DNA from 3 places in the Terrabacter sp. RAF57 genome. Region 3 is predicted to be linked to each of the others. Evidence: riboswitches for the same ligand, from Rfam matches in the RefSeq annotation. Region 3 holds a riboswitch; each other region holds the start of a gene.
What was found. A riboswitch is a leader RNA that binds a small molecule or an ion and turns the genes downstream of it on or off. The one in region 3 is predicted to bind cyclic di-AMP.
Positions count from the first base shown of each region.

Region 1: another riboswitch for cyclic di-AMP. It lies ahead of AB4Y83_RS19650 (transglycosylase family protein); the one in region 3 lies ahead of AB4Y83_RS16065 (C40 family peptidase).
Region 2: another riboswitch for cyclic di-AMP. It lies ahead of AB4Y83_RS21830 (C40 family peptidase); the one in region 3 lies ahead of AB4Y83_RS16065 (C40 family peptidase).

Region 1 is NZ_JBFRDT010000022.1:81,950-89,459, reverse strand. Features, by position in the region: gene AB4Y83_RS19670 (type 1 glutamine amidotransferase) at 1-303, shown strand, start outside; gene AB4Y83_RS19665 (PadR family transcriptional regulator) at 499-819, shown strand; gene AB4Y83_RS19660 (hypothetical protein) at 816-1,190, shown strand; tRNA gene AB4Y83_RS19655 (tRNA-Thr) at 1,660-1,732, opposite strand; gene AB4Y83_RS19650 (transglycosylase family protein) at 1,893-2,543, opposite strand; cyclic di-AMP (ydaO/yuaA leader) riboswitch at 2,547-2,734, opposite strand; gene AB4Y83_RS19645 (protein kinase domain-containing protein) at 3,054-4,937, opposite strand; gene AB4Y83_RS19640 (CBS domain-containing protein) at 5,037-5,468, opposite strand; gene AB4Y83_RS19635 (alpha,alpha-trehalose-phosphate synthase (UDP-forming)) at 5,672-7,234, shown strand; gene otsB (trehalose-phosphatase) at 7,231-7,510, shown strand, end outside.
Region 2 is NZ_JBFRDT010000034.1:1,528-9,037, reverse strand. Features, by position in the region: gene AB4Y83_RS21855 (MASE1 domain-containing protein) at 1-138, shown strand, start outside; gene AB4Y83_RS21850 (STAS domain-containing protein) at 135-602, shown strand; gene AB4Y83_RS21845 (sigma-70 family RNA polymerase sigma factor) at 587-2,383, opposite strand; gene AB4Y83_RS21840 (hypothetical protein) at 2,713-3,324, shown strand; gene AB4Y83_RS21835 (DsbA family oxidoreductase) at 3,386-4,069, opposite strand; gene AB4Y83_RS21830 (C40 family peptidase) at 4,165-4,941, opposite strand; cyclic di-AMP (ydaO/yuaA leader) riboswitch at 4,944-5,119, opposite strand; gene AB4Y83_RS21825 (iron dependent repressor, metal binding and dimerization domain protein) at 5,327-6,022, opposite strand; gene AB4Y83_RS21820 (MFS transporter) at 6,052-7,305, opposite strand; gene AB4Y83_RS21815 (hypothetical protein) at 7,384-7,510, opposite strand, start outside.
Region 3 is NZ_JBFRDT010000014.1:16,549-24,058, reverse strand. Features, by position in the region: gene AB4Y83_RS16075 (hypothetical protein) at 1-50, opposite strand, end outside; tRNA gene AB4Y83_RS16070 (tRNA-Gly) at 160-230, shown strand; gene AB4Y83_RS16065 (C40 family peptidase) at 321-839, opposite strand; cyclic di-AMP (ydaO/yuaA leader) riboswitch at 874-1,016, opposite strand; gene AB4Y83_RS16060 (FBP domain-containing protein) at 1,437-1,931, shown strand; tRNA gene AB4Y83_RS16055 (tRNA-Gly) at 2,046-2,119, shown strand; gene AB4Y83_RS16050 (hypothetical protein) at 2,290-2,433, opposite strand; gene AB4Y83_RS16045 (acyl-CoA dehydrogenase) at 2,590-4,452, shown strand; gene AB4Y83_RS16040 (GNAT family N-acetyltransferase) at 4,634-5,641, opposite strand; gene AB4Y83_RS16035 (acyltransferase family protein) at 5,747-7,126, opposite strand; gene AB4Y83_RS16030 (DUF6458 family protein) at 7,297-7,510, opposite strand, start outside.

The DNA of each region.
Region 1 (7,510 bases), on a different contig from region 3:
CACCCCGAGGCGGACGCCGCGTTCGCAGCGACCCGACGACGGCTCGTGCCCAGTTGGGCAGAGGACGAGGTGCCGGCGAACGGCGATGAGCGGTTCTTCGAAGGGCACGCCGGGGCGATCTTCGCAGCGGTCTTCTCGCGGTTCGCCGCCGTCGTCGATGCCGCCGTCACCCGGCGCCGAGAGCTGGGTCCGGCGGGTCGAGTTGGCAACCGCGAGGGCAGACGTGCCAGCGGATCGCCGATGAGCAACTTCGGTCATCCTGCGCGGTCCCGTGACCGCTGTGGGGGCTTACGCCCAGCGTGAGGTCAGTGGCCCACTTCCAGGATGCCGCCTCGATCGTGCCGCGGTTCGGTTCTGGGGTCGCTGACGCAGTCCGGTGTCGCCACGCGATCTCGATCCAGGTCTTGACTGGCCGGTCGACCCGCACCTCGGCGCGCGCCGCTGCGTGCCGGCGTCGGACTCTTGTGCCAGGCTGTCGGCCCTAGGTAGAGTACGACCATGCCACCACGGATGACCATGGCAACCCGGTCGGTCCTCGATGTCCTCTTCAGCGACCTGGCGGCCGACTGGTACGGGTCGCAGATCGGCCGGCTCGCCGGACTGCCGAGTGGCACGGTCCACCCCATCCTGGCCCGCCTGGAAAGAGTCGGCTGGCTGGAGTCCCGGTGGGAGGACATCGACCCGAGCAGGGAGGGCCGACCGGCGCGCAGGTACTACCGGCTCACGGAGTCAGGTGCCACGCAGGCGGGGAGGGCCTTGGCCTCCGCGCGCCGGCCGCGAACTGGCTTCGCTCCGATACCGCAGGAGGGCTTGTCATGAGAAGGAAGATTCAGAGGGCGTCGGTCCGCTTCGCGGCGTCGGCGATGGAGCGGGCCACCGTGGGCGTCCCCTCCGAGACCCGCGATCGTTACCACGATGAGCTGATCGCCGAGATGCACGGGCTCGGCCGCCTGGCCGCGTGGCGGTATGCGGTCGGGGTCGCCGCATCGGCCTCGACGATGCACGCCGTCCTGACGGACGGCGGACCGCAGCCGGAGCCGGCCGTCCACCTACCCCTCGGCTGCCGTATCAACACCCGCCACGTGTGGGCGACGACCTATACGTCGGACGGCAAGCTGTATCGCGCCTGCGCCCGGTGCGGCAAGGAGTACGTCCCCATGGGTCCAGGGGCCGGCTTCACATGGGGCTGAGCCGGCCCTTGGACCGCCAGGTCAGAGGTCGCCCTCGAAGAACTGGGCGCGGGCCTTCGGGTGAGCTCGTGACGAGAACGGTCTCTCGGTGCGACTGAACCGGAACCTGGGGCCGGTCTCGAGCGCGATGATCCGGCCCGCCGCCCACAACGCACCGTGCAAGACGTCCCGGCCAACAGCTGAACCACGCTCAAAGGCCAAGCTGGTCCTTAGCCAGATAAGTCCCCGGAACCAGCCGCTCAGGACGCACGCTCATGGCACCCCTTTAGGCCAAGACTTGGCAAGGGCCGGGGTTCTACGCTGGTTGGTGACCGGTCCGGGAAGAGGCTTCTCCGAAGAGCCGGTGTGGGGTTGTGAGCCGGTCACGCTGGAGTCAGAGTCGTTGCCCCCACTCGTGCCCACAGCATCCAGCTCGCTCCACGACCGCGAAACCGCAGGTCAGGGTCACTATCGACCCCGTTGAGCGGAGAGCTGGCGAGGGGACTCGAACCCCTAACCGCCTGTTTACAAGACAGGTGCGCTACCAATTGCGCCACGCCAGCACGTCTCGGCGCGAGCGCCGCGGACGGGCGAAAGCGTAACCGAGCCGGACGGCATACGCCCAAACACCGGGCGCGAACCGACGCCGGACATGAGAAGGACGGCCCCGCGCAACCCAGGGGTTGGTCGCGCGAGGCCGTCCGGCTCAGTTGTATCAGGAACTCACGGGAGTCGCAGAGTCTGACCCACGAAGATGAGGTTCGGGTTGGTGACCCGGGCGCCGTTGGCCTTCCAGAGGGCCTTCCAGCCGCCGGCCACGTGGTAGCGCGCGGCGATCTTGCCGAGGGTGTCGCCGCTGTGCACGGTGACCTTGGCGCCCTTGGCGGTGTTCTTGACCGTGGGCTTCGTCGCGTACGTCTTCTTCTTGACGACCTTCTTCGTCGTCACGGGCTTGCGGACGGTCGACCGCGAGACCGGGGTCGTCGTCGCGCCACCGTTGGCCCGCGTCAGGCCGGCCCGCTGCGAGCACACCGGCCAGGCGCCGGGGCCCTGGGAGGCGAGCACGCGCTGCGCGATGGCGATCTGCTCGGCCCGCGTGGCGAGGTCGGCGCGCGACGCGAAGGCCGTGCCGCCGTAGCCACGCCACGTGCTCTGCACGAACTGGAGGCCGCCGTAGTAGCCGTTGCCGGTGTTGATGTGCCAGTTGCCGCTCGACTCGCACTGGGCGACGCGATCCCAGACCGAGGCGGCCTTGGCCGACCCGCCCGCGGCGATGCCACCGACGATGGTGGCGGCTCCAGCGATTCCGACTCCCGCGATGCGCTGCTTGACCGAGATCTTCTTGGCCGCAGCATGCTTGGACATGTACTGCATGGGTGATCCTTCCTGACGCGCGCCTGCGGGGTTAGCTGTCGGGTTGGGGCGTCAGGTGCCCCGTCGCGGATGCGACTTCACCCCGAGACCAGATCTCGTCCTCTTGACATGCGCTTCGACACACATGCACTCACTGGCCACACTGGGTCCCCCGTCCTCGCCCGGCCCACGGGTGTGGGCTACATCCCTGGCTGGCGAGGCTCGGCGCGCTCAGGGAACGGATAAATGGGTGTCCATGTGAAGTTGTGGGAGCGTTCGTGTGGAGCCGGACGCGACGAAGCGACCCGGGAACCGAGTCGTGCTGCTCCCGTTCGACCCGAAAGTCGAGGCCGCCGAGCACTGACGGTACGGGACGTTTCCGCAGCGCACAAGGCACGTCGAGACACTTCCGTGATCTTTTTTTCAGCCCCAGATGCAGGTCGATCCGCTATGCACACAGGCCTCGCACAGGGGCCGCCCGGGCGCCCCACAGGCCCCGCCCCGCACGCTCAACCGTCTCGCGCCGAGCCGTCACTTCCCGAACGGGTTCGTCGTGAACGGGTCCCACGTGAGGCTCGACCCGTGCTGCAGGGCCACGAGCGCAGCCGCGACGCCGAAGACGGCGAGCAGCCCGGACACGATCTGCGCGGCCAGGCCGGCTGGCACGAGGCGCCGCGCCATCGAGCGCGAACCGCGTCGCAGCGAGGCGCCGCCGGGGCCCCACCACAGCATGAGCAGGCCGAGGACACCGCCGATCGCGAGCGTGATCGGTGTGCCCGGGCCGAGGTCGGTCCCTTGCGTGCCGGCGAGGAGCAGGGCGGCCGCGAAGACGCCGGCGAGCGCCACCGCCACGGGCAGGAGCAGCCCGACCGCGGTTGCGATGATGCCGACGACGAGGTGCCACGGGCTCGACACGACGGCGAAGGGCACGTCGCTGCGCCGGCGGCCGAAGTCGTAGCGGCGCATCACGAGCGCCGTGACCGAGCGGTCGGTGGCCCGGGCGAGCGCCGACAGGACGACGAGCACGACGAGGGCGATGCCCGGCCACGCCATGAGGGCACCGACCCAGGCGATCGCGACAGCGGCGAGCAGTCCGGTGCGCATCGGCAGTCCGATGCGCGGGTCGCCCTCGCGCTGGGCGGGCTCGTCGTCCTCGTCCCACTCGTCGTCGGGCCAGTAGCCGTCCTGCGGAGCCGGCTCGACGTCCTGCCCGCCGCGCCCGTGCCGGGCATCGTAGGCCTGGGCGCCGCCCCAGTCGTCCGGCGACGCGGGCTCGTCGTCCCAGCCGTGGTCGTATGCCGCCGGGCCGGGGTCGGACGACCGCGGACCGGTCGGGGGCGGGGCCCACCGCACCGGGTTCGCCGCGGCCGCGCCAGCGCCCACCGCGCCCACCGCGCCTGCCGTGCCTGCTGTGCCGACGGGCGGCATGACGGCGGTGCTGCCGTGCTGCACGACCTGGGTGTCTCCGGGGGTCGCGCTGACGCGGCCGTCGTCCCACGGGTTGCCGCTCGGCGTCGGCACCGTCGCCGCGCGGCCGGCGGCGTAGAGCTCGAGCGCCGCGATGACCTCGTCGGCGTGGGGGCGAAGCCGCGGATCGGGAGAGAGGGACGCGCGCAGCAGCGGCACGAGGCGCGGGTCGACCCCCTCGAGGTCGACGTCACCAGCCCGGACGCGGGTGAGCACGGCGTCCATGCGGGCGCGGCCGAAGGGCGGACGGCCCGACGCGGCATACGTGATCGTGGCGGCCCAGCCCCACCAGTCGGTGGCGTCGGTGATGGCGGCACCCTCGACGAGCTCGGGCGAGAGGTAGCCGGGCGTGCCCATGACGAGCCCGCCGACGGTGTGGCGCACGTCGTCCTGCAGGTGCGCGATGCCGAAGTCGATGAGGACCGGGTCGCCGTCCTCGATGAGGACGTTGCCCGGCTTGATGTCGCGGTGGACGACCCCGCACGCGTGGATGGCGCGGATCGCCTCGGCGATCCCGCGGGCCAGGCGAAGCAGGTCCGCCGGGGCCAGCGGGCCGTGGTCCTCGACGACCTCGTCGAGGGCCGGGCCGGGCACGTAGCGGGTCACGATGTAGGGGCGGGGCGCCATGACGTCGGCGTCGATGACGCTCGCGACCCGCGCGTCGCGGACGCGCGAGAGGGTGTCGACCTCACGGGACAGTCGCTGCCGGGCGTCGGCGTCGTGCGCGACGTGGGCGCGCAGGACCTTGATCGCGACGGCACGGCCGCGCGGGTCGAGGGCGAGGTGGACCACGCCCATGCCGCCCTCGCCGATCTCCTCGATGAGACGGTATGGGCCGATCCGCTGCGGGGACCCCGGCCCGCCGGGGCGCGCTGCCACGGGCACGCCACCGGTGCGCGCGCCGGGCCGCGGGTTGGGCACCCGCTCGGTCCGGTCGTACGCAGTCATACCCCTACGGTATGCGACGGGGGCGCCACGGCAGGAACCCTGCGGCAGCGAGCCTCGGAGTGTCCTGGTTCGTCGGTTCTGTCCAGTTTCTCCGGAGCGTCAGCTGCTGATGTAGTCGCGCAGCTGGTCGCGCTCGGACTGGAGCTCGGAGAGCCGGTGCTTGACGATGTCGCCGATGCTGACGATCGCGGCGAGCTTGCCGTCGGCGTCGACGATCGGCACGTGGCGCACCCGCATCTCCGTCATCGTCCCCGCGAGGTCGGCGATGTTGTCGTCGGCCGAACCGGTGGTGACCTCGCTCGTCATGATCTGCGACACCGGCGCCTCGAGCACGCTCGTGCCGGTGCTGTGGAGGTGCCGGACGATGTCGCGCTCGCTGACGATCCCGTCCACGCTCGTGCCGTCCGTGCTCACCACGACCGCGCCGATGCGGTGCTCGGCCAGCAGGCCGAGCAGGCCGGCGACCGTCTCGTCGGGCTTGATGGTGATGACCTCGCTGCCCTTCTTGCGCAGCACGTCAGAAATCTTCACGGCGACTCCTTCACCTCGGCGCGATGCCCTCAGGCGGCCACCCGCTCCACCAGAGATGCCCTGTATCGACCCTAGAGCGGGACCGCACCGGGCGCCACCGTTCGCTCGTTAGAGTGGGACCGATCGCGCCCCGCGGCGCCCCTCCCCCGGGTCTGGGTACGTCGAGGGCCGTGCCCTCCCCTCGAGCAGCAGGAGCTGATTGCGTGTCGACCCCTCGGCCGACCTACGACCTCGTCATCGCCGCGAACCGCCTGCCCGTCGACAAGGTCGTCACCGACGACGGCGCGGTCGAGTGGCGACGCAGTCCCGGCGGCCTCGTCACGGCCATGGAGTCGGTGATGCGCACGCAGCCCGGCGCCTGGGTCGGCTGGGCCGGAGACGCCGGTGAGGCACCCGAGCCGTTCGACGAGGACGGCATCCACCTGCACCCCGTGCCGCTGTCGACCGACGAGGTCCGGGACTACTACGAGGGCTTCTCCAACGACACCCTGTGGCCGATCTACCACGACGTCATCGTGCCCGCGACCTTCCACCGCGAGTGGTGGTCGAGCTACCAGACGGTCAACCGTCGCTTCGCCGAGGCCGTCGCCGAGGTCGCGGCCGAGGGCGCCACCGTGTGGGTGCAGGACTACCAGCTCCAGCTGGTCCCTGCCCTCGTGCGCCAGCTGCGGCCCGATGTGCGCATCGGGTGGTTCAACCACATCCCCTTCCCGCCCGTCGAGCTCTTCGCCCAGCTGCCGTGGCGGGCCCAGCTGCTCGAGGGCCTGCTCGGAGCCGACTTCCTCGGCTTCCAGCGCCAGGCCGACGCCCGCAACTTCGTGCGCGCCTGCCGCCAGCTGCTCGGCGCCGCGACCAAGCGCGACCGCGTCACCGTCGAGGGTGCCCACCGCCAGGTCCGGGCGGCGGCCATCCCGATCTCCGTCGACTTCCAGGGACTCGAGGAACTGGCCAAGCGCCCCGACGTCATGGAGCGCGCTCGCGAGATCCGCGAGAGCCTCGGCAACCCCAAGGTCCTCATGCTCGGTGTCGACCGGCTCGACTACACCAAGGGCATCCGGCACCGTCTCAAGGCCTACGAGGAGCTGCTGAGCGAGCGTCGCATCGGGCCGCCCGACGTCACGCTCGTGCAGGTCGCGACCCCGAGCCGCGAGCGCGTCGAGGCCTACCGCAACCTCAAGATCGAGATCGAGCAGACCGTCGGCCGCATCAACGGCGACCTCGGCAAGATCGGCGCCCCGGCCGTCCACTACCTGCACCACTCCTACCCGCGCGAGGAGATGGCGGCCCTCTTCCAGGCCGCAGACGTCATGCTCGTCACCCCGCTCCGCGACGGCATGAACCTCGTTGCCAAGGAGTACGTCACGTGCCGCCATGACCTCGGGGGCGCCCTCGTGCTGTCGGAGTTCACCGGCGCGTGGCACGAGCTGCACCAGGCCTTCGCGTGCAACCCGCACGACATCGAGGGGCTCAAGCAGACGATCCTGCGCGCCATCAACACCCCGGCCAAGGACAAGCAGCGGATCATGAAGGCGCTGCGCCGCCGCGTGTCCGACCACGACGTCCAGCGCTGGGCGGCCCGCTACCTCGCCGCGCTCGCCGCGGCGCCCGAGATGCCGGGGGCCGAGTCGCGCCCGCGGCCCACACCGCACGCTGAGGAGACACCGCTCATGCCGGCGCCCAGCGAGTCGTCCGGCACGTCGTCCGACCGTCCGGGCAGCGACTCCCGCGACGAATCCCGCAGCGCGACGAACGGGACGCGGTCATGAGCACCGGCGCACCGACCACCGAGGCCCTCGAGGCCGCGGCCTCCGCGGAGGTCCTGCTCGTCGCGACCGACTTCGACGGGGTGCTCGCGCCGTTCGACGCCGACCCGATGCAGGCCACTCCCGTCGAGGGCACCGTCGAGACGCTCCGGTCGCTCGCGAGCCTGCCCGGCGTGCACGTCGCCGTCGTCTCGGGCCGCGACCTCGGCACGCTGCGTGAGCTCACCGGCATCACCGAGGACGAGCCGATCGTCCTCATCGGCAGCCATGGCGCCGAAT
Region 2 (7,510 bases), on a different contig from region 3:
CGCCCAGCCGCCGACCGCGGCGGCGGCTGGGGACTCCAGCTCATGGATGCCCTCATGGACGACGTCGACGTCGAGCACACCCCCGGTGGCACCGACGTCCGCCTGCGCCGTCGCGTCCACGTGACGGTCGAGGCATGAGCGACCTCGCCCGCGTCGACACGCGCCGCGCCGGCACCACCCAGCTCGTCCGCATCACCGGCGAGCTCGACCTGTCCAACGCGCGCGAGCTCACCGACGCCCTCGGACACGCGGTCCCCGACGACGTCACGCTCGTCGTCGTCGACCTCAGCGGCACGACCTACCTCGACAGCGGTGGCATCGCCGCGTTCTTCCGCCTCTCCCAGCGACTGCGGGACCGCCGACAGGATCTCCGGCTCGTCGTCCCCCACGCCTCGCCCATCCGCGCCGTCGTCGAGCTGACCCGGCTGAGCCAGGTGATCCCCGTCGACGAGAGTGTCCCCGACCTCCCCGGCCAGATGGCGTATGCCGCCCTCCCGCCCGACGGCGCGCCCGCCCCCTCCCAGCCCCCACCCACCACAGACGTGCCCGAGCCCGGGGACCCTGACCTGGCCGAGCCCGAGGGCGATCAGCGCAACGGGTAGCTGCCCGACCCGGGCAGCGTCGCTCCGGCGCGGTCGGTGAAGCGGGCCACGAGGTCCCCCGAGAGACGGGGCTGCACGCGGGTGACCTCGACGACGAGCTCCCCGGCGCGCAGCCGCCCGTCGAACTGCGCGGTCGGCTGGCTCACGTGCTCGACGACCCGGGCGCCGTGCACGTCGCGCACCGAGGTGAGGAGCCAGCCGGCCGGCGCCGTCAGGTGTGCGAGGTAGCCGCGGTCGCTCGGCGTGAACGTCAGGCTCGTCACCGTGCCGACCGGAGCGGGAGGCGGCGCGACATTGGTCGTCGGGGTCGGCCGGCTGCTCGTCGGCGTCGGCGTCGTCGTCGGGCTCGGGCTCGGGCTCGGGCTCGGGCGGCTCGACGAGGTGGCGCTCGTGCCGGTGGAGTTCGGCGCGGGGCGCGACGGCGGCCTCGACTGCCGGTCGGCGCTCCCGCTCCGGCCGCCCGACGACCGGAAACGAGAGACGCCCTCGGCCGTCGCGACCCCCATCACGGGTCGCGGCGCGGTCGACGTCGGCACCGACGAGCTCGTCGTCTCGGCCGGGTAGGGCGACTCCGTCCCGTCCACCGGTCCGGCCGACGAGTCCCGGCCCACCGGCGCGTCGGCCGAGACGCGTCCGGTCGGCTGGAGTTGGAGCAGGAAGAGGGCGGTCGCGACGACGAGTGCAGCCGCAGCCAGCACCGCGGCCGCCGAGCGACCCGGCACCGACAGCACGCGACCGTTGACCCCGCCCGAGCCACCTCCGGGCCCACCTCCGCTGACGTCGGCGGCGAACTCTGACAGGTCGTCGGCCCCGTCCATGAGCGAGGCCACGCCCACGGCGACCGGGATCGTGGCGCCGCCCGTCGCTGCGACCGCGCCCGCGCCCGCTGCACCGGCGACGACCGTGCCGTCGCCCACCGCGTCGTCGCCCACCGCGTCGGCGGCACCGAGCCCCGACGCCACCGCGAACGCCCCTGGCAGGAGCACCGGCGCGACGCGCAGCCGGATCGCCTCGTCGACGTCGACGACGTCGAGCACCGCAGCCCGGCACCGGGCGCAGCTGTCGAGGTGCTCGTCGACGCGCTCGCGAGCCTTGACCGGGAGGGAGTCGCGCACGTAGCCACCGAGCTGGCGTCGCACCGCCCGGCAGTCCGCGTCGCCGGCGTTCGCGACGAGCTCGGAGAGGAAGGTCTGGCGCAGCCGCTCTCGCGCCCGCTTGCTCCGGCTCGCGACGCCGTTCGGCGTCGTGCCCAGCCCGGGAGCGATCTGGTGCGGCTTCTCCTCGTGCACGACCAGACGCCAGAGCAGCGACCGGGACTCGTCGGGCAGCGAACGCCAGGCCGCCCAGACGGCGTCGCGCTCCTCGGCGTCGACGGCCTCGTCCTCCGCCGAGGCAGCCGCGCGGGTGTCGACGGTCGTCTCGTCGTCGGTCAGCACGACCCGGTTCGTGTAGCGCCGCGCCACGTCGATGTTGGCCCGGCGCAGCGTGCTGAACAGGTAGGGCCGGAAGGCGGTGTCGGGCCCGCCCCCACCACGGAGGGCATCGAGGGTGCGGGTGAAGCTCTCGCTGACGAGGTCGTCGACGTCGCTCGGCGACGCGACCCGGGAGGCGAGCCGTCGGGCCGCGGGCTCGTGCCGCGACCACAGCACGGAGTAGGCGGCGGCGTCGCCCGCCCGAACCCGGTCGACGAGCGCCGCGTCGCTCTCGGGTCCGTCGACGCGTACGCCCTCGTCCGCCCCAGCCACGGACTCGCCGCCGTGCTCGTCGTGCGCCCGCTCCACGTTCTTCTGTCCCCCACCCGTACCCCGACGTCTCGTCGGCTGTCTCGACCCAAGCTCCAGCAGGGTGCGTGACCGGGCGCCGGGTCCCGTCCCCGGCCTGTCGGCGCGTCAGCAACGCACCTCACGCATCCTTCCCCTGGAGACGCGCGAGGGACCGAATCATGGCGCGACATGCCCTCGGATGTACAGGGTTGGCGGCGTGCCGGGTGATTTGCGTGCGTTTGCGACACACCTACCGACGCCCGGGCGGGCTTGCCCAAGAGCCGGATCCGACCCGGACCTGCGTGCGACCATAGAGACTCCACGACCCGTCACCCCAGGAGCAGCACATGACGGCGACCGACCCGAGCCACGGCTTCCTCAGCGAACCGGCTCTGACACCGGAGCTCGAGGCCTACTTCGCGAGCGACGTCACCGACCACGGCTACGTCATGAACCTCAGCCGCGTCTGGGCGCAGTCGCCAGCGGCCCACGACACGCTCTTCGCGCTCCTGGCCGACATGGTCTCCGTCGCCGGCCTGAGCTTCCGGCAGCGCGGCATCCTCATCGCCGCGACCGCCTCGACCATCGGCGACTCCTACTGCGCGCTCGCGTGGGGTGGCCGCCTCGCCACCGCTGCCGGCGAGGAGGTCGCAGGCGCCGTGCTCCGCGGAGACGACGAGCCCCTCGACGCCGCCGACGCCGCCCTGGCGACCTGGGCCCGGACCGTGGCGAGCACCCCGAACGCCACCACCCCTGCCGACCTCGAGCCCTTGCGCGCCGCCGGCTTCGACGACCGGCAGATCTTCGCGATCACGGTCTTCGTCGCGCTGCGCCGGGCCTTCTCGACCGTCAACGACGCCCTCGGCCCGCTCCCCGACCACCAGCTGCGCGCCGACGCCCCACCCGCCGTGGACGACGCGGTCTCCTTCGGCCGCCCGGCCGCGGACCAGCCCTCCTGACCGAGGGCGTATGCCGTCCGCCCGGCCCGTCGGGCCGGGCACCCTGCCTGCGAGTCCGCGCTCAGAGGGTCTGCGTGGCCACCCCGCGCAGCAGCGCGAGGTAGTCCTCGACCGGGTGCGCTCCGGTCACGGCGGCATACCCGTTGGCGACGACGAACGGCGTCGACATCACGCCCATGGAGCGCGCCTGCTGCTCGTCCTCACGCACCTGCTCGGCGTACTCGTCGGAGGCGAGCACGGCCGACACCCGCCGCTCGTCGAGACCGCACTCGCCGGCGAGGCGCTGCAGGACCTCACGGTCGTCGATGGCGAGGCCCTCGCCGAAGTGCGCGGAGTGGAAGCGCTCGACCGCCGCGGAGCGCAGCGCGGGGCCTCCCATCTCGCCGGCGAGGGCGCAGAGCCGGTGCGCGTCGAAGGTGTTGGCGCGCACCGCGCGGTCCCAGTCGAAGACGAGGTCGTCGGCCTCGGCCACCTCGCTGGCCTTGGCGTTCATGAGCCGGCCAGCGCCCGCGTCGCCGCCGTGGCGCACCGAGAGGTGGTCGCTGACGGGCACGGAGCCACCGACCGGGACGTCCGGGTCGAGCTCGAAGGAGCGCAGGCGCACCGTGACGTCGTGCGGCCGCTCGAAGGCGGCGACGGCAGCCTCGACACGGCGCTTGGCGACCCACGAGTAAGGGCAGACCAGGTCGCTCCAGAGGTCGAGCTCGATCATGGTCGTGGACTCGGCAGCAGGCTGATCGGTCATCGACTCAGTCAACCACGGTGGCCGACAGGGCCGGAAAGCGCTGCGCCCCCACCGGATCCGGTGGGGGCGCAGCGTGTGGCGTGAGAGGTGACCGCTCAGATGCGGCCGTACATCGACGGCGTCGTCCAGATGGAGTGGTTGCCGATGACGGTGCCGGGACGCTGGGCGTCGATCATGCGGCCCGGGCTGACGTAGATGCCCACGTGGTAGATCGGCGAGCCGAAGAAGACGAGGTCGCCGGGGCGCGGGTTGCTGACCGGGGTCGAGGCCGCGGCCTGCGCGGACGCGGTGCGCGGGATCGAGATGCCGGCCTGGCGGTAGACGTAGGACGTGAAGCCGGAGCAGTCGAAGCCGGAGGGCGTCGTGCCGCCGTAGACGTAGGGAACGCCGAAGTACGACTGGGCGATGCCGATGATGCCGGTGGCGCTGGGGTTGGGCGCGACGTTGAGGGCGACCCGGGTGGTCGAGCCGGAGCGCGACGCGCGCTGCTGGGTCACCTCACGCTCGGCGGCGGCCTTCTCGGCGGCCTTCTTCGCGGCGCGCTCGGACTTGACCTGGACGTCCTCGATGACGACCGGCTTGACCGAGGCCTGCTTGAGGGCGGGCTTGGCGTAGCCGATCGCCGACAGGGCGTTGCCGGCCTTGAGCGTGCCGACGGCGGGGCCGACGGCCGCGGGACCGGCGACCGTGCTGGCGGAGCCGTCAGCGGCGTTCGCGGTGCCGGCGAACGAAGCGACGAGACCACCCGAGGCCGCGACGATGGCGGCACCCTTCACGGCGGGCTGGGCCGACTCCTTGGCGATCGTCTTGAGCTCCGAGATCGCGTTGAAGCGACCGGGGGCGCGGTGGCGCCCGGGAACGTTCTGAGCCACGTTTGACCTCTCGACGCCTACGAGGTGAGCTGTCGGGTTCGGGCTGGAGGTACTGCCCGGCCTTCGCTCGGACCGGTCTCGGTCCACGGAGGGCTTCACCCCGAGGGCGTCTCTCGACGCCCGGAGAAAGTGGTTCCCCCGCTCCTGCCATGCGGTTCGTACTGAGCCTCAGGTCGATGGCAGGACTAGGCGGTCCGACCCGGGGCACTCACTCGACGGGGAGAGCAAGTTCGCCCACCGTACCCAAGTAGGAGTGCCTTGTCACCTTCGAGTTCCCGGAAGTCAAAGAAATTTCAGCGACCTCCGGAAGGGGCCGGACGAGGTGTGGCAAGGCCTGCCAAAACGACCCGGCAAACCGGGGCAAACCCTGCCGGATACGGCGTGTTCAGGCGGCCTGGCAGAAGACGTGGACGGCCACGTCGTCGGGCAGGGAGACGCCCGTGGACGGCTCGCTGCCCTCGCGGACGGCGACGACCCGGCCGCCGTCACGGACGACTTCGACGCGGGCGCCGGGCACGACGCCGGCACTCGTCAGCAGCGCGAGCGCCTCCGGGTCGACCTGGACGGGCTCACCGATGCGACGGATCGTCACCACCGTCGGCGCGACCCCCACGGCGGCGGTCAGGGTGCTTAGGCCGGTGAGGAAGTCCTCGTCCTGGCGCACCCCGAGCTCCTCGAGACCGGGGATGGGGTTGCCGTAGGGCGACTCGAGCCCCTCGCCGATGAGGCCGAGGATCTTGCGCTCGACCTTCTCGGACATGACGTGCTCCCAGCGGCAGGCCTCGTCGTGGGCGTACTCCCACTCGAGGCCGATGACGTCGACGAGCAGCCGCTCGGCGAGGCGGTGCTTGCGCATGACGCGGGTCGCGAGCAGCCGGCCGTGGTCGGACAGCTCGAGGTGACGGTCGCCCGAGACCGCGACGAGCCCGTCGCGCTCCATGCGGGCGACGGTCTGCGACACGGTGGGGCCCGAGTGGCCGAGACGCTCGGCGATGCGCGCGCGGAGGGGCACGATGCCCTCCTCCTCGAGCTCGAAGATGGTGCGCAGGTACATCTCGGTGGTGTCGATCAGGTCCGTCACGGTCATACCTTCTCAGAATCGGAGAGCGGTCAGGGACCGCCCGTGAGTGGCCCGGGCGTCGGCCCGGTCCTCGCGCGTCGGGTCGGGTCGTGCCGTGGCACCCAGATGCGCAGCCAGCCCGCCCCGACCACGGCACCCACGCCGAGCACGACGGAGGAGGCGCCGAGCGACATGATGGCGCTCAGCCCTGACAACGCCAGCGGGCCCGCTGCCCTTCCCACGTCCGCGCAGAGCCGCCAACCGCCGAGGAACTGCGCCCGTCCGTCCGCGGGCGAGGCGTCGGCGCCGAGGGTCATGATGAGCCCCGCCCCGAGGCCGTTGCCGAGACCGAGCACGGTCGCCGCGGCCGTCACGGCGACGAGGCTCGTGGCGAGCGGGAGCAGCATCATGCCGAGGCCGAGCACGAGCATGCTGGGCACGGCGGCCGCGACCCGGCCGTGGCGGTCCATGAGCCAGCCCGAGGGGTAGAAGAGGGCCATGTCGAGCGCCCCGGCGACCCCGAAGACGAGCGACGTCTGCGCCGGGGAGAAGCCGACCGACTCGGCCCACAGCGGCACGAGGGCCTCGCGGATGGCGCGCGCCCCGGCCACGCACATGGCACCGGTGCCGAGCGTCAGGAGGACGTGCCGGTGCTGGAGGAGCACGGACGCCACGCTGCGCGGCGGTCCGCCGCCCCCGATCCGATGCGCCGAGCCGGTGATGTCCGGCGCGAGCAGGACGAGGACGAACGCGGCGATGCTCGCGACGCCGCCGACGGCATACGCCGCCTCGGTCCCCCACCTGGCGATGACGAGCGATCCGATGAAGGGGCCGACGAAGTAGCCGATGCGGTGCACGCCACCCAACGTCGACAGGGCCCGTGCCCGCATCGCCACCGGAACCGCCTCGGTGAGGTAGGCCTGCCGGGCCAGGCCGAAGAGCGAGCCGGCGAGCCCGATGACGAGCACCCCGACGAAGAGCATGACGAGACCGCCGGCCAGAGCCGCGACGAGCATGCCCATGGCCTCGATCACGGCCGCGACGAGCAGCGCCCGGCGCTCACCGATGCGGGCCGCGAGGGCACCGGACGGCAGGTCGCCGAGCAGCTGGCCCACGCCCAGCATCGCGACGAGCAGCGCCGCGACGCCGACCGAGGCGCCGAGCTCACGTGCCGACACCGCGATGATCGGGGACACCGCGCCCGCGCCCGTCGAGCCCAGGAGAGTGGGCCCGTAGGCCGACAGCGCGATGGCGCGCAGGCTGCCGCTGCGTCCCTCCGCGCCGTCCCCCTGAATCTCGGTCACGCCACAGGACCCTAACGATCGGGTTACTCGGGTGGCCGGGCCGACCAGCCGACGAAAGCATTGGCCCGTGGCCAGGACTCAGAGGACGAGCAGACCGATGGCGGTGGAGGCGGCGTTGGCGGCGACGACCGCCAGCGCCACCGTCATCGCGTCCTCGCGCGCCTGCACCCGCCACCCCGCGACGAGGAGCGCCGTCTCCCCGGCG
Region 3 (7,510 bases):
CCGCGCTCGCGGACGTGGTCGACGAAGGCGGTCTGCTTGGCGAGATCCATGACGGTTTCGGCCCCTGGGGTCGCGTTCCTGACACTGGCGCGGTGTCGGCTACACTGACGCCGCGTGCCGCCTTGCGGACCCTTCGCGGGGCACCTCCGGGCGGCCCGTGCGAGCGTAGCTCAATGGTAGAGCGCCAGCTTCCCAAGCTGGATACGCGGGTTCGATTCCCGTCGCTCGCTCCGCGCACGACGAGTCGAACCACCGAGAGGTGGGCACCGCCCGGTGACACGGCCCCGAGGGTCGACACGGACCCCCGGGACCGATCCGGGTCAGGGCATGCGGCCTGCGACCCAGCTCGTCGTCCAGATCCTCGAGAGCTGGACGCGCTGGCCGGGTCTGGGTGCGTGCCAGACCTTGCCGTAGCCGGCGTAGATGCCGACGTGGTACGCGCGGCCTCCGGACATGAAGAAGATGAGGTCGCCCTGCTGGACGTTCGCCTTGCTGATGCGGACGCTGGCGAGTCGTTGGGCGTTGGCGGTGCGCGGGACGCCGACGCCGAGACGGGTGCGGTAGGTGTAGTAGACGAGGCCGGAGCAGTCGAACGCCGACGGGCCCGCAGCCCCGTAGCGGTAGGGATCGCCCTGCTGTGCGGCAGCGACCCTGACGGCGGTCCTGCCGCGCGCAGCGCGCGTGGCGGCCGAGACGTAGGCGACCGGTCTGGCCTTGATCGTGACCGGAGCGGTTCCCGCTCGAGAGGCAGCCTGGTGCGTCACCGACGATGTCGGCGCGCTACCCGTCCCGACGAGGAGGGCGGCTGCGAGAAGTGGCGTGATAGCCAGGGACTGCAAGGGAATTCGGCGTGCAAGGGTAGAAGTGGGCATGGTGGATTCCTTCCCACGCCTGTGAGGTGAGCTGTCGGGTTCGGGCGGAAGATGCCCGGCCGCAGATGCGGCTTCACCCCAAKGACCGGTTGGCCGGCCCGAAAGTGGGTCCCCCACTCCTGTCCGTTATTGCGTTGCTGCCCCACCGGTGGACAGGACTCGGCGTGCGGTGGGCCGCTCGGGGGAGACCCCGGGCGATGAGCATCCATCGACGGTGACAGACAGGTCACGAAAAGGGTCCTAGACGAACAGATTGTGGCAATAGTTGACAAGTCAAATGCGGTGGAAGCAGACATTCCATCCGCCACCGTGGCGTGGAGGACGCTCTCGGCAGCCCACGGCATACGCAGTCCGGCGCTGCGGTGCTCGGTAAACCAGTGGACCACCGTGGACGTCGTGACGCACCATGGACGCTGCTCCGTCGGGGCACGTCAGTCGTCAGCGGGGAGGCCCGCGGAGAGGTGGGTGGCCGTCATGGCCTGCTCAGCGGTCACGGTCCCGCTCCACCTCCCCCACCCCGGCTGACCGGGCACCCCGGTCCTGCCCGACTGACAGGAACAGACCGTGAAACCATTGACGGACAACGAGATTCGCGCCTCCTTCGTCAACGCCTCCCGGCGTGAGGCCAAGCAGGCAACCCTCCCCGCCGACCTCGACCTCGGCCCGCGCTGGGAGACGCTCGACTACCTCGGCTGGGTTGACCGCAGCAACCCGCAACGGGCCTACGCCGTCGTCCCGGTCGACGACGAACCCGTCGGCTTCCTCCTCCGGACCGCCGAGCGCACGCGCAAGGCGAGCGCGATGTGCGCCTGGTGCGAGGACGCCTTCGCGACGAGCGAGGTGGCCCTCTTCGTGGCCCGGCGGGCCGGGGCATCCGGCCGCGAGGGCAACAGCCTCGGCACCCTCGTGCACGCCGACTTCAGCTGCTCGACGCACGTCCGACGCCCGCCGAACGGCATGGAGGGCGGCCTCGACCCGCTCGCCCTCGTCGAGCGACGTGTCGAGGAGCTGCGGGCGCGGTCGTCGGCCTTCGCCCGCCGCCTGCGCGACGGCTCGTGACCCTCGGCTGACCTCGAGCACGTCGGCCCGGACCCGAGCGGGCGGTCCGGCGGCGCGCCCGAGCGCGCCGTTTGGACGTCGCGGCCCGACTGTTGCTACGGTTGGCGACGCCTCGCAGGCGTAGTTCAGTAGCAGAACAGCCTTCTTCCAGAAGGAAGACGTACGTGCAATTCGTGCCGCCTGCTCCAGATGGGAAGGGCCCGGTCTCCGTGACCGGGCCCTTCTGCTGTCCGGGCCCTTCTGCTGTCCGGGCCCTTCTGCTGTCCGGGCCCTTCTGCTGTCCGGGCACACATGCCGTCCGAGCACGTATGCCGTCCGGCCGGGCCTCGCGGGACGGGTCGCGGGCGCTCCCCCACCGTCAGCGCTCGTTGCCGCGCCGGTAGTTGCCGGTCGCCCGGGCCAGGGCGTACTGGACCGCGTCCTCGTCGTCGCCGTCGAGCACCCGGTCGAGGCGGCGTGCGGTCGCGCCGGCGATGACGGCGACGAGCCGGCCGGGCGGCATACGCCCTCAGAGGCCGCTCGTGGCGGAACCGTGACCTCTCCCCCTTGCGATCGTTACCGGTCAGTAGCATCATGGAAGTGACCGGCCAGTAACTTGGCGCGCCCGCCGACGACAGCGCGGACGCACGACGAGCAACAGAACGTGGAGGGTCCCCGGATGGGCCACTACAAGAGCAATGTGCGTGACCTCGAGTTCAACCTCTTCGAGGTCTTCAACCGTCAGGACGTCCTCGGCACCGGCATCTACGCCGACGTCGACGTCGACGCCGCCAAGGACATCCTCCGCGAGGTCTCACGCCTCGCCGAGCACGAGCTGGCCGGCAGCCTGCTCGACAGCGACCGCAACCCGCCCGTCTACGACCCGGTCAGCCAGTCGGTGACGATGCCCGAGTCGTTCAAGAAGTCGTTCAAGGCCTACGTCGACGGCGACTGGGGCAACCTCGACGTCCCCGCCGAGCTCGGTGGCATGGTCGTGCCGGCCTCGCTGCGCTGGTCGGTCGCCGAGATGGTCTGCGGCGCCAACCCCGCGATCCACATGTTCACGGCAAGCTACTCCTTCGCCAACCTCCTCTGGCACCTCGGCACCGACGACCAGAAGAAGCTCGCCAAGCACATCGTCGACCAGGCCTGGCACACGACCATGGTGCTCACCGAGCCCGACGCCGGCTCCGACGTCGGCGCGGGCCGCACCAAGGCCGTCCAGCAGCCCGACGGCACGTGGCACATCACCGGCGTCAAGCGCTTCATCACCTCGGCCGAGTCCGACATGGTCGACAACGTCGTCCACTTCGTCCTGGCCCGCCCCGAGGGCGCGGGCCCCGGCACGAAGGGCCTCTCCCTCTTCATCGTGCCGAAGTTCCAGGTCGACCTCGAGACCGGCGAGCTCGGCGAGCGCAACGGCGCCCACGTCACCAACGTCGAGCACAAGATGGGCCTCAAGGTCAGCACCACGTGCGAGGTCACCTTCGGCGAGCACGAGCCGGCCGTCGGCACCCTGCTCGGCGACGTGCACGACGGCATCGCCCAGATGTTCAAGGTCATCGAGAACGCCCGGATGTTCGTCGGCACCAAGGCGATCGCCACGCTCTCGACCGGCTACCTCAACGCCCTCGAGTACGCCAAGGAGCGCGTCCAGGGCGCCGACCTGACGCAGATGACCGACAAGGCGGCGCCCCGCGTCACCATCACGCACCACCCCGACGTCCGCCGCTCGCTCATGCTCCAGAAGGCGTATGCCGAGGGTCTGCGCGCCCTCGTCATCTACACCGCGAGCCAGCAGGACGCCGTCAACCAGGCGCAGGGCGGCAACCCGACGGTGCCGCTCGAGAAGGGCTCGGCGGCCGAGGTCGCCAACCGGATCAGCGACCTCATGCTGCCCCTCGTCAAGGGCCTCGGCTCCGAGCGCGCCTGGGTGCTGCTCGGCACCGAGTCGCTCCAGACCTACGGCGGCTCGGGCTTCCTGCAGGACTACCCGATCGAGCAGTACGTCCGCGACGCGAAGATCGACACGCTCTACGAGGGCACGACCGCCATCCAGGGACTCGACTTCTTCTTCCGCAAGATCGTCCGCGACAAGGGCCAGGCACTGCAGCACGTCGCCGGACAGATCCAGGAGTTCGCCAAGGACCTCGGCGGCTCGCTCGACACCGAGCGCGAGCTGCTCGGCCGGGCCCTCGAGGACGTACAGGGCATCGTCGGCCACATGATCGGCGACGCCATGAAGAGCGACCCGCGGATGGGGGGCGACACGGCCAACCTCTACAAGGTCGGCCAGAACACGACCCGCCTGCTCCTCGCGGCCGGTGACCTCGTCGTCGGCTGGCTGCTGCTCCGCCAGGCCGAGGTCGCCCAGAAGGCGATCGACGGCGGCGCCACGGGCAAGGACGCCGACTTCTACCGCGGCAAGGTCGCGGCGGCGTCCTTCTACGCCAAGAACGTCCTGCCGAAGCTCGCCTCCGAGCGCGCCATCGCCGAGGCCACCGACAACGACCTCATGGACGTCCCCGAGTCCGCGTTCTGACGCGCACCACCCTCACCTCGAGGCGCCCCTCCCCACCCGGGAGCGGGCGCCTCGTCGTCTCACGACGGCGTGCGTATGCCGTCCGCCCCGGTCACGGGGTGCCGTGACGGGCGCGCGGTGGCGCGGCCGTGAGTGGAACGCGAGCCGACTCGGTCGCGAGGACCGAGGGGGACGGGCGAGGTCAGGCGAGCGACCGCTGGTAGGCAGGGCACAGCTCGACGATGCGGAAGCCGAGGTCCTCGTTGATCGAGACCATCCACGAGTTCGTGTCGTCGTTGCCGGTGACGACCCGCTGCCGCTCGGGGTGGTCCACCTGCAGGCGCCGGAGGTTCTCGACCTTGAGGGCCATCCCGAGCCGACGTCCCCGGTGGTCGCGGTGCACGAGCGTCCCCCACTGCCAAGCGATCCCAGGGGCACCCGAGGGCAGCATGAAGTCGGTGTAGGCCACGACGTCGCCACTGTCCTGGTGGACCGCGACGGTCGTCAGGCGTACGCGCCCTTGGGCACTCGCGACGTCGAGGTACTCCCGGTAGCGCGCCGGCGTGAGGGACTCCTCCTCGAACTCGATGTCGCCCGTGGGCGCGTCGACGGCGAGCTGGTTCATGACGGCGCAGAGCGACTCCTGCAGGTGCTCGGGCACGCCGCCGACATGGGTCTCGAGGCGGTAGACACCCTCCCAGCGCGGTCGGGCGTGCTCGGCGTGCCGCGTGAGGAGGTCCTCGTCGACGGGCAGCTGGAGGTGGCGCATGATCTCGGTGTTGCTGAGGTGGAAGCCGTGCCGCTCGGCGAAGCGGCGGTAGCCGTGTCCCTCCGAGTCCGGGGGCACGAGGAAGTCGACGACCATCGTGACGCGACCCTCCTCACGGGCCCGCTCGAGGAGGCGCTCGACGAGGGCGGTGCCGGCGCCGCGCCTGCGGTGGGCCGGGTCCACCTGGACGTCGGTCCACGTCATCGTCGTGTTGTCCGACAGCGGCAGCCAGAGCGTCGCGACGCCGACGAGCTCGTCACCGTCGTGGGCAGCCCACATCTCCATGCGTTCGGCCTCGTCGACGTGACGCCACTCGACGAGCGTCTCCGCGAGGGAGGGCGGCTCGTTCCACGGGCGCTCGTGGCCCTTGCTGGCGATGATGACGTCGTACGCGCGGGCGCAGACGGCGTCGTCGTGCACGTCGATGAGCCTCGTCTCCATGGCACGACGGTAGGGGTCCGCGCGTGGGCGCTGCCATCGAGTTTCCTTGGGACGGAGCGCTCACTCGACGGGGACGGGGCGCTCACTCGACAGGCGGAGCGCGCGTCAGGTGCGGGGTGCGCGGGGGCGGGTCGTGCGCAGCAGGAGCAGCCCGGCCCCGAGGACGGCGAAGCCGACGATCGGCGTGACGTCGCCGACGAGGAAGAAGACCGGCCGGTTGCCGAGCACGTCGACGCCGACGATCGAGACGATGAGGATGCCGAAGAAGAGCACACCCGCCGACACGGCGGCCACGGGGTCGACCCAGCCCCGCGGTTCCGCCGCCGCGTCAGCCGCCGTGCGAGGCCCGCGGTCGAAGCGGACGAAGACGGCCACGAGCAGGCCGGTCACGACCGCGAGCACGGTGAAGAGGAGCGGCCGGGTCAGCCACCACTGCCACGACGCGACGGACGGCTGGACGACGCCGAGTGCGCGCAGCGCGAGGAGGACCGTCATGAGCGCCGTGAGGTGCCAGAGGAAGGCGGTCATCGCGAAGGGTCCGGCCAGGACGACCGAGCGCCAGACACGGGGCCGGGCGAGCACGCGCGCCATGACCGGCCGCAGGACGACGGCGAGGCCGCAGATGCCGATGCCCTGGGCGAGCAGGGCCGCCGTGGGGGGCGCCATGTTGGAGACGGCCTCTCCGGGCAGGCCCACCATCGACGTCGGGTAGGGCCCGAACGCGACGGCGAGACCCATCCCGCCGAAACCGAGGAGGGCCATCGCCCACCCGCGAGCGCTCGTGAGCAGGCCGTCACGCCAAGCGAACCCGAGCTGGTGCAGGGCCAGCCAGACGAGGGCGAAGTTGAGGTTGCCGACGAGCTCGGGCCCGCCGCCGAAACGCACGACGTCGACGACGCACGCCAGCACCACGAGCACCACGACGACGACGAGGCCCCAGCGCCGGTGGAGGTCACGCACGAGCGGGGCGAAGGCACAGGCCCCGAGGTAGATCCCGACGAACCACAGCAGCTGCGGCACCATGACGAGGGCGTCGCGCGCGAGCCTCCCCGCGTCGCCGGGACGCGACGTCAGGCCCGAGAGGTCGGCGACGACACCGAGTACGACCCAGACGGCGAGGAAGGCGAGGGTGGGGCGCAGCAGGCGCGTCGCCCGCGCCCGGAAGAACGCGGCATACCGTCCGCGGGGCTCGGGCCGGCTGCGCTCGAGCGACTCGAGCGTGTGGGCGTGGGCGACGCCCCCGACGAGGAAGAAGAGCGGCATGACCTGGAGCAGCCAGGTCAGTGGCTGGAGGGCCGGCACGACCGCGAGCGCGTTCGTGATCTGCCCGTCGGGCGTGATCGAGACCATGAGCCAGTGCCCGAGGACCACGACGAGGAGAGACCCGGCACGGAGGGTGTCGACCCAGCGGTCCCGGTCGGCGGGGGTCGCGGCGTCGATCTCGGAGGCCGTGCGGGGCGACGCGTCGGGGTGGGTCCGGCTCACGTCTCATCGAAGCACGGACGGCGCCCCGCGCAGGTGAGTTCTCCTGCTCAGGCCACCGTCCGCGGCTCAGCCCCCCGTCCCCGACTCACCCACCGTCGAAAGGCCACCAACCGGGCTCCGGTTCGTGGCCTTTCGACGGTCGAGGGCCGGGTTCGTGGCCCTCGACGGTTCTAGATGGTGCCGTCGCGGTGCTCGACGCGGTGCTCGACGACCTCGTCGCCGTCGACCCGGCGCTCGACGACGTCGGGAGCGCCGCGGCGCTCCGTGACGACCGTGTGCTGGGTGCGCGCGCGCTGGGCGTTGAGGACGAGCGCGAGGATGATCGCGAGCGCGCCGGCCACCATGAGGATGATCCCGATCGTGTTGCCCGTGCTGCTGCTCAGG